2 regions of the Solibacillus sp. FSL W8-0474 genome follow, and region 2 is predicted to be linked to the other one. Evidence: riboswitches for the same ligand, from Rfam matches in the RefSeq annotation. Region 2 holds a riboswitch; the other holds the start of a gene.
The links. Region 2 has a riboswitch for glycine ahead of gcvT (glycine cleavage system aminomethyltransferase GcvT). Riboswitches for the same ligand answer to the same signal wherever they lie in the genome.
Positions count from the first base shown of each region.

Region 1: it holds a riboswitch for glycine, as region 2 does, so the genes downstream of both, NYE67_RS08415 (amino acid permease) here and gcvT (glycine cleavage system aminomethyltransferase GcvT) in region 2, are expected to answer to the same signal.

Region 1 covers NZ_JBBOQJ010000001.1:1,704,753-1,709,365, forward strand. The annotation lists gene NYE67_RS08400 (tetratricopeptide repeat protein) at 1-348, shown strand, start outside; gene NYE67_RS08405 (hypothetical protein) at 471-737, shown strand; gene NYE67_RS08410 (DUF3997 domain-containing protein) at 771-1,211, opposite strand; glycine riboswitch at 1,638-1,716, shown strand; gene NYE67_RS08415 (amino acid permease) at 1,876-3,213, shown strand; gene NYE67_RS08420 (hypothetical protein) at 3,376-3,549, opposite strand; gene NYE67_RS08425 (MFS transporter) at 3,546-4,613, opposite strand, start outside.
Region 2 covers NZ_JBBOQJ010000001.1:2,470,215-2,474,827, forward strand. The annotation lists gene gcvPA (aminomethyl-transferring glycine dehydrogenase subunit GcvPA) at 1-1,081, opposite strand, end outside; gene gcvT (glycine cleavage system aminomethyltransferase GcvT) at 1,105-2,208, opposite strand; glycine riboswitch at 2,481-2,573, opposite strand; gene NYE67_RS12445 (shikimate kinase) at 2,704-3,216, opposite strand; gene comGF (competence type IV pilus minor pilin ComGF) at 3,645-4,097, opposite strand; gene NYE67_RS12455 (pilus assembly FimT family protein) at 4,094-4,387, opposite strand; gene NYE67_RS20805 (prepilin-type N-terminal cleavage/methylation domain-containing protein) at 4,296-4,613, opposite strand, start outside.

The DNA of each region.
Region 1 (4,613 bases), 770 kb from region 2:
ATTTTAGGAGAAGAATCAAAAGCAGTTCCCTTTTATGAAAGGGCTATTAAGTTAGGACTATCTGGTAAAGATCTAGAAGGAGCAATATTGGGACTTGGAAGTACATATAGAACATTAGGAGAATACGAAAAATCAAAAAATACATTTCTTAAAGGAATCGGTTTATTTCCAAATAACAGAGCAATTCAAGTATTTTATTCAATGACCCTGTATAATTTAAACGATTATAGAAAAGCAATGGAAATTTTATTGAAATGCCTGCTAGATACTACAACAGACTCTGAAATACTTAGTTATAAAAGAGCTATCAATTTCTATTCTGATAAATTAGATGAAACTTGGAAATAGGTTGTAAAAATTTGTACTTCTACAAAAAACGTGCTTAAAAAATCAAGATCAAAAAGTATAAAAAATAGACCCCATAAACGTTTTTAAATCGAAATTTGGCAACACTCATTAGAGGTGATATTTTGAAAAAGGTAATAATCGGTTTGAGCAGCATAGTAATTATAATGATAGCTACGTATTTTGTAGTACCAAGCATTATGATGAACAGTGTAAAAGATAAAATAATTGAACATAATCCTGAAATTGAAAATATTATTACGATAAATCATATAAGTTCTTGGGGTGAATGGTTTTCAGAATACGTATTGGTAGTTGAGATTGATGGACAAAAATTTCAGATTTGGTCAAATGACAAGGGTGATATAACAGATAAAGAAGCTTTAGACTAACGAAAGTCTTCCTAATGGTTGTTCATTAATCAATTATGGTTCCCTTTTTAGCTTTTCGACTGGTGTAAAGACGACGTTAATACCTAATTGTTCTGAATCACTTTCTAACTCTTTTAACGTTAGGGGACCCTTTACTTCGTTTTTATTCATTTCAATTATCCAATAAGAATACTCAGCATCACTAAATTTTTTTGGTGGTTCTTCTACACCTCGTCCGTTTGACTTTAAGTGCAATTGTTTTGCGATAATATACTGTTCATTCCACCATACAGCAGTCACTTCAGCTGGTACATACAAATAGTTTATTGTATTTTCCTTTCCATCATTAACCGGTTCTTCTCCGTATATTTGAATTTGATGAGCTGAAAGTCTATCAATTCGATAACCATTCTCCAATGAAATTGTATAATCTGCTAATCCCGCACATCCGGATAAAATCAAACAAGATACGATCAATAAAATTAAATGTTTCAATGTTGTCCCTCCATTAAAAAGCGTTTCGTCCTTTATTTTAATACGTATAAAATGGGAATAAGTTCCTTCCTCCTAAAACGCTTAAAGAATCCTGTGTTTTTTTATCTCACTTAGCCGGTTTAGGTGAGAGTCTTTTTAGTTTCAATAATAATCTGAAAATAAGATATATTATTTTCAGTGTGATACTTTTTTAAGGATAAAAATTCTGTAACACGTTTACAAAATAGTGGAAACATTGATAAATTGCTTGTTTCGATTTAATTTTATTTTGTAACCATTGTAACAACACAAAATAGTTGTTAGTATTAATTATTGTACAATAATAGTATCGTGAGCGACCTGTTTGGAGTTGGGGGTTGCTGACAACAAATAGGGATTAATTACATACATATCAAGCGAAGATCGTCGTGGATAGCACTACTGACGGGAGCAGTTTCTGGAGAGAGCGCGTGTACCGCGTCGCCGAAGGGTTCATTATCTCAGGCAAAAGGACAGAAGACAGGAATAATAAGGGACGTTATTATTCTTATCTACAGGAACTGGTGAATTATCAGTTCCTTTTTTAATTTTCAGAAAACATGATTGGATGAACCGCGAACATTTACCTATTATTTTGCGCTGTCCTTGTGGCAGACAAAATACTTATCCTTTGGAGGAATTCGTTTTGGAACAACATGAACTAAAGCGCGATCTTAAAAATCGGCATGTACAAATAATTGCGATTGGCGGAACAATCGGTACAGGTCTATTTTTAGGATCAGGAAAAGCGATCTCACTTGCAGGACCATCAATAATCATCGGGTATTTAATCGTAGGGATAGCTTTATTTTTCGTCATGCGGGCACTTGGAGAGCTCCTATTATCAAAAGGGGGCTATGCTTCATTTACAGAGTTCGCTACAGAATATTTAGGAGATTGGGCAGGGTACGTTACTGGCTGGACATATTGGTTCTGCTGGATTATGACGGCTATGGCAGATATTATAGCGGTCGGAATGTATACACAATACTGGTTTGATATCCCTCAATGGGTGCCGGCCATTGCCTGTTTAGTAGTCTTACTAATCTTAAATTTATTGACTGTAAAATTATTCGGTGAACTGGAATTTTGGTTTGCTCTTATAAAAATTATTACGATCATTGCACTTATTGCAATCGGGATTGTATTACTCATCATTGGATTTGAAACAGATGCTGGAAAAGTTGCCGTATCTAATCTTTGGGAGCATGGCGGTTTATTCCCGAACGGAGCATTTGGCTTCCTTATGGCTTTCCAAATGGTTGTCTTTGCATTTGTTGGAGTGGAATTAGTAGGGGTAGCAGCTGCTGAAACGGAAAATCCGCAAAAAAATATACCATCGGCCATTAATAAAATACCGATCCGTATATTACTGTTTTACGTAGGTGCGCTATTTGTTATTTTAACGATTAACCCTTGGGATACGTTAAGTGCTACAAGCTCACCGTTCGTTCAAGTATTTGCTTTAGTCGGTATTCCGATTGCGGCAGGACTTATTAATTTTGTCGTATTAACATCAGCTGCCTCTGCAGGAAATAGTGGGATGTTCTCAACAAGCCGTATGCTGTTTAGTTTAAGTAAAGGGGAACAGGCTCCGAAATCTTTCGGTAAATTAAATAAAAATGCCGTTCCGCAAAACGGATTATTATTTTCTGCAATCGTCGTATCAATCGGTGCGCTGCTTAGCTATCTGATGCCGGATGATGCCTTTAGCATTGTAACGACAATCAGCGCGATTTGCTTTATTTGGGTGTGGAGCATTATTTTAATCTCGCATATCATTTACAAAAAGCGCCACCCGGATTTGCATGCGAAATCGATATTTAAAGCACCATTAACGCCGTTTGTGAACTATTTGGTTTTAGCCTTTTTCTTCTTTCTATTAATTATTATGGCGATTTCAGAGGCTACAAGAACTTCTCTTATGCTGACGCCATTATGGTTTATTTTGCTATTTGTTTTATATGCAATTCGGAAAAAATAAATATAAGGAAGGCGCTCCGCATGTGCGAGGCGCCTTTTTTTGATGATTGACGAATAACGGGGTCAAAGTGGCGAATGTCAAATGAAGAGTGACGATTAAGAGAGGAAAAGTGACGAATATCTGCATAAAAGTGGCGAATAACCCGATAAAACTGGCGAATATCTACCGCAGTTTCCCCAGTAAATTTTTCCGTGCCTCCATATGGATTTTATCGTCGCAACTATCACAGGAAAACTTGCCACGCATATTCCGTTTATACTTTTGGTATTTTGTTGTGCCTTCCACCAATAAAAAAGGCTGTTTACAGCAAAAACAAACTGCTTCATAAGTAATCATTTTAACTCCTCCTGTAAGAATAACATTGAATTTCTTAGTAAATAAACGTACACAAGACAGGCCATTAAGACACCAATAAAAGCAAATAAACTTGTTATCAGCTGGATGGAATAGATTTCAGCTAAAACACCAATAACCAGTGTCAACACGATTTGCATCACACTTTCGATTAAACCTAACGTACTGCCAAACCGACCCATAATTTCAGTAGGAATCGTTTGCTGATAAAATGTTGCATAGCCCGCATTACTAAATGCCATAAATAATCCAAGTAAAATGAACGAAGCAATGGCCAATATCAGATTCGATGAAAAATAAAACACAAAATAACATACTAATGTTAAAGAAAAGCCTGCTCCAATATATGAAATGAGCGATAATTTTTTGACATATTTAGCAGCCATAAATCCACCAACGATGGCACCAATTCCAGTCAGTCCGACTATGATGCCGTATGCGGTATCAGACACCTCATGAAAATCCTTTAAAAATGACATTTCCTGTGAATCAAGTGAATAACAGATCATGAGAGCAGTTGAATATAAAACAAAAAAGTATAAAATTGCTTTTTTCTCACGAATAAATTTCCAGACGACATAAAAGTCATCCCGAATTACGGCAGGGGTAATCGTCTTTGATAGTTTCGTCATTTCACCTTGAACATTTGGCAGTAAGTACATCATCCATGCACTAAACAGAAGCATGCATGCATTTATCCACATCGCAGTAGAAGTACTGCTAAAGGCGATGATTGCGCCACTTAACGCAGGCCCGACCATAAAGCTTCCGGAGCCAAGCATAGCGTTAATAGAGTTGAAGCGTAAACGATCATTTGGCTGTACAAGCTTTGTAATCATATAGGTAGTGCTCGGATTGGAGAAACATACTGCAATATTGGCGAGGAATATGAAGCAGTATATTAGCCAAATATCCGTAAGCAGTGGCATCAAACAAACAATACCTGCGCGGGATAAATCACTGAATATGAGAATCGTCCTTTTATTGGAACGGTCTACAATGGAGCCGGCAAAAAAGCTGCAAATAATCCGGGCAATTGGACCAAT
Region 2 (4,613 bases):
TCACGATATTTTGTTTTGCCATTTCCTGCATGCCTTGCTTTCCAAGTGCTGTCATTGCAACTGATGAAGCAAGAGCAAGTAACGCTTGGTTTGAGCAAATATTTGATGTCGCTTTATCACGACGAATATGTTGTTCACGTGCTTGTAATGTCAATACGTAACCTCTGCGTCCATCTTGGTCTACTGTTTCCCCAACTAAACGTCCCGGTACTTTACGCATCAATTTAGTCGTAACAGCGAAGTAACCGCAGTGTGGACCACCAAAAGCTTCGGAAATGCCGAATGGCTGTGCGTCACCAACTGTAATGTCCGCTCCTAATTTTCCTGGAGGTGTTAAAACGCCAAGTGCTAATGGATTTGCAGATACGATAAATAATCCTTTTGCATCATGTGTAATATCTGCAAGAGGTTGCAAGTTTTCAATTTGCCCGAAGAAGTTTGGATATTGCACGATAACGCCAGCTGTTTGATCGTCAATTAATCCTTTTAACGCTTCAACATCTGTTACACCGTCTTTTGTAGGGATTGTTACCACTTCAATTGATTGACCGTATGCATACATCGTTACTACATCTTTATACTCTGGGTGTACTGCACCGGAAACTAAAAGCTTTTTACGGCGAGTATGGCCTGCAGCAAGCATTCCTGCCTCTGCTAACGCTGTACCCCCATCATACATAGAAGAGTTTGCGATATCCATACCTGTAAGCTCGGCGATCATCGTTTGGAACTCAAAAATTGCTTGTAACTCACCTTGGGAAATTTCCGGTTGGTATGGCGTATAGGCTGTATAAAACTCTGAACGGGAAATAACATGATCAACAATTACAGGTTTGTAGTGATTATATACACCAGCACCTAAAAACGATACATTACTAGCAGTATCTTTGTTTTTTGACGCCAGTTGCGATAATTCCTTCATTAAAGCTGCTTCTGATTTTGCAGGTTTAATATTGTAGTTTCCTTGGAAGCGAACTTTTTCCGGGATATCTGCAAAAAGTTCATCGATTGTAGCAACTCCGACGCGATCTAACATTTCTTGCTTATCTTGTTCCGTCATTGGTAAATAACGATGTTTCATTGTTAACCCTCTTTTCAAAAGTATTATTTTGTACGTTTATAAAACGGTTTTTCCACAATTAATGCTTTCGCTCTATTTTTGCGAATTTCAACTTCTAACTCAGTTCCGACTTCAGCGAATTTTGCGTCAATTAAAGCTAGACCGATGTTGCGTTTCGTCATCGGAGATTGTGTGCCAGTTGTAACTTCTCCAATTTCAATACCATCTTTAAATACTTTATAACCGGTACGTGGAATCCCTTTATCAATCATCTCAATACCTACTGATTTACGAGCTAGGCCTTTTTCTTTTTGATCAATTAATGCTTGTTGTCCGATAAATTGTGGTTCTTTAGCTAATTTCACTGCAAACCCAATCCCAGCTTCAAGTGGTGTAATCTCTTTAGACAGTTCCTGTCCGTATAATGGCAGGCATGCTTCAAATCTTAATGTATCACGGGCACCTAAACCAGCTGCAACAACACCTTTGTCTTTACCTGTATCTAAAATTTTATTCCATAGTTCGATAATAGCTTCTGGTGTACCGTAAATTTCAAATCCATCTTCACCTGTATAACCAGAGCGAGATACAAGTACCGATTGTCCAGCTACATCGACATTGTCTTTAAATTTGAAATATTTAATCGCTGCCAAGTCTTCCGTCGTTAACGATTGCAGCAATTCCTCTGCTAATGGACCTTGTAATGCAATTTGAGCATAGTCATCTGAAGCGTTTGTTACTGTAACATTGCCTTCTACATGTTTTTGCAACCATTCGAAGTCTTTTTCAATATTAGAGGCATTGACACAAAGCAAATAGCGCTCATCTGCTAAACGATATGTTAATAAATCATCTACAACTCCACCGTCTTCATAGCATAGTGCACTGTATTGTGCTCCACCAACTGTGATTTTAGAGATATCATTCGTCAGCATTTTTTGTAAATATGGTAATGCATCTGAACCTTCTACAAAAATTTCTCCCATATGTGAAACATCAAAAAGACCAGCACGGTTACGAACTGCATCATGTTCTTCTTTAATAGAAGAAAATTGTACAGGTAATTCCCACCCACCAAAGTCAATTGTTTTCCCACCATATTTTGCGTATTCATCAAATAGCGGTGTACGTTTTAATTCATTTGTCATGTCATTTCCTCCTTAAATTTTTTATGTTATAACCATTGTAAAAATGTGACGGGGAATGATTACATTGTGCGGTACAGCTAGCTGCCTCTTTTTACTTTTAAATTGGAAAACGTATTTTTTTCCATAAAAAAAAGACAGACGAATCCCTTTTAATGGGATTCTCTGTCCTTGCACCTGAAAGTTACACCTAAATTTGATAGTCTATCACATTTTAGGCTTTCCCCTTTGGTGGCTGCCAGTAACTTGTACTACAACAGCACTCTCCAGAGTTGCGTCAAATACGAGTCTTTTTGCCTGAGAGATTCATAGCACCGCTATTTGCTCCTTCGGCGACGTGACATCACGTTCTCTCCCCGTATCATCATCCGCGCTAGTTTTTCAACTAATTTAAATTAACTGTACTCTTAGCAATATCCTAACATTGAATGTATTGTAAACGCAATCTTTTTTTAATTTTACTTAATAAGCGAACATTTTTTGCGCTTTTCCGAAAAATTATTCGCCTTTTAATCTATTTACTTGAAAAGCAATGTATTCAACTATTTGTCTTAAAGATCTACCTACTGTCAGTACTTGTATATGGCTTGCATCCCGATAAGCCTTTCTACGGCTATGATACAGTTCTTCCAACTCTTGTTCTGTCTTTATTTGTACTATGGGACGATTTTTATCATTACGAATTCGCATATATATATCTTCGAATTTGGCGTCCAGGAAAAAGACTAGCCCTGTCTTTCGCATAATTTTACGATTTTCTCCATTAACGGCTACCCCACCGCCAGTCGAGATAATGCATGCTTCATCACGGAAGTTTTTTAAAAATTCCGTCTCTATTTTTCGAAAATGTGCTTCCCCGTATTGTTCAAAGATCTCTGGAATTGACATTCCTTGTTGCCGAACGATTTCATGGTCCATATCATAATAGGGCATCTTTAAGAAATAGCTTAATCTTCTGCCAATCGCACTTTTTCCGCATCCCATAAATCCAACTAAATATATTTTTCGCATGCTGTTCACCTTCTTCTAATTACGAACTACTTTTCCATAGCACCTCTATTTCAATATATTGAAAACTGGTTTTGTACTTAATGTGAAATTCCAATTTTTAATGCATTACTTACTACTACCCATTAACGATGCATAGGTGACTTTCACTTTAAGTATTTCTTACCCAACTTTTAATAATTGCCGAGATATTAACTTCTTTCATTTGAATTTTACACTGTCATTCCCCTCTATTTTGGGAGATAGAAGACAATTGTTGAAAGAAGTCGAAACTTCAATGAGTATTTAGTATGTTTATCGTAGCACGAACGTAAATAGATTCCAATGAATTATAAAATTTTAATTGTGCAAAATACGCATTTGTATATAAAATGGCAGATCCAGTAACGATGAATAATAAGAGAATTGCCAGCAAAAATAATGCCCCTTTTTCATTTCGGATCCAATGGTAACACGAGGGATCGTTCTCTTTCCGTTCCATCCTGCATCACCACTTTCATATTTAGATCATTGTCGATTCCTTCTAGATGCCAATTATCAACGAATGGCAATAGAATCTCATTGCCCCCTTTATTCGACCTTTTCCGTAAATGCAGCTCTGATTTATCAAATACAAATAACCTATCATTTGGGTCATTTAGCATTTCAAGCTGCAATGTGCTGGAATTATATAATCTTCCGGATGCCGAATTCATATTATATTGATGTAAATCATAGACGAAAAACTCCCAATTCACTTCATCCTTCATCTTCTGTATTTGCTGGATATCGTTTACCCAAATTAGGATTAGTAAGCTAATCGAAGCGAACAAACCGAAAACAGTTAACTGGAACAGACTTTCCAACAGTGTAAATCCTGCCTCATTTATCCGAGCTCGTTTCATATACATTGCTCCTCTTCCACCCCGTTGTTATCGAACAGAACACAAAGTTGCTGGCCATTATAGGTCCAATGAAAAACGGTTTGATCGATTTCTTGAGTACCGGCTGATTGACTGTATCTTTTATATTTTAACGCACCCATGAAGGCGACCTCAGCGGCATGGGTCTGCAATTTTTGATCTGCTATTTGCTGTTTCATATTATAAGTGAGTGGAATCATGGTTGAAGTCAGGAAAAATAAAATGACGACTGCCAACAGTGTTTCTACAAGCGTTAGGCCTCCCTGTGTCATGAAAAACCTCCTTTTCCAAAATTCTTGCTTTCCCAATATTCACAGAGTATTGATAACTCACATTTTCAAAATGGTACATAATTCGCCCAAACGCATGCGCATTTCCTTTCGTATTAAAGCTGAGCCTTGAGTTCGGGGTCGTTATAAATATTTCAATGTGACTAGGCACCATCTGCTCGTATATAACGCCCTCTCTATTCATTTCCCTTATACGAATTCTACGGCA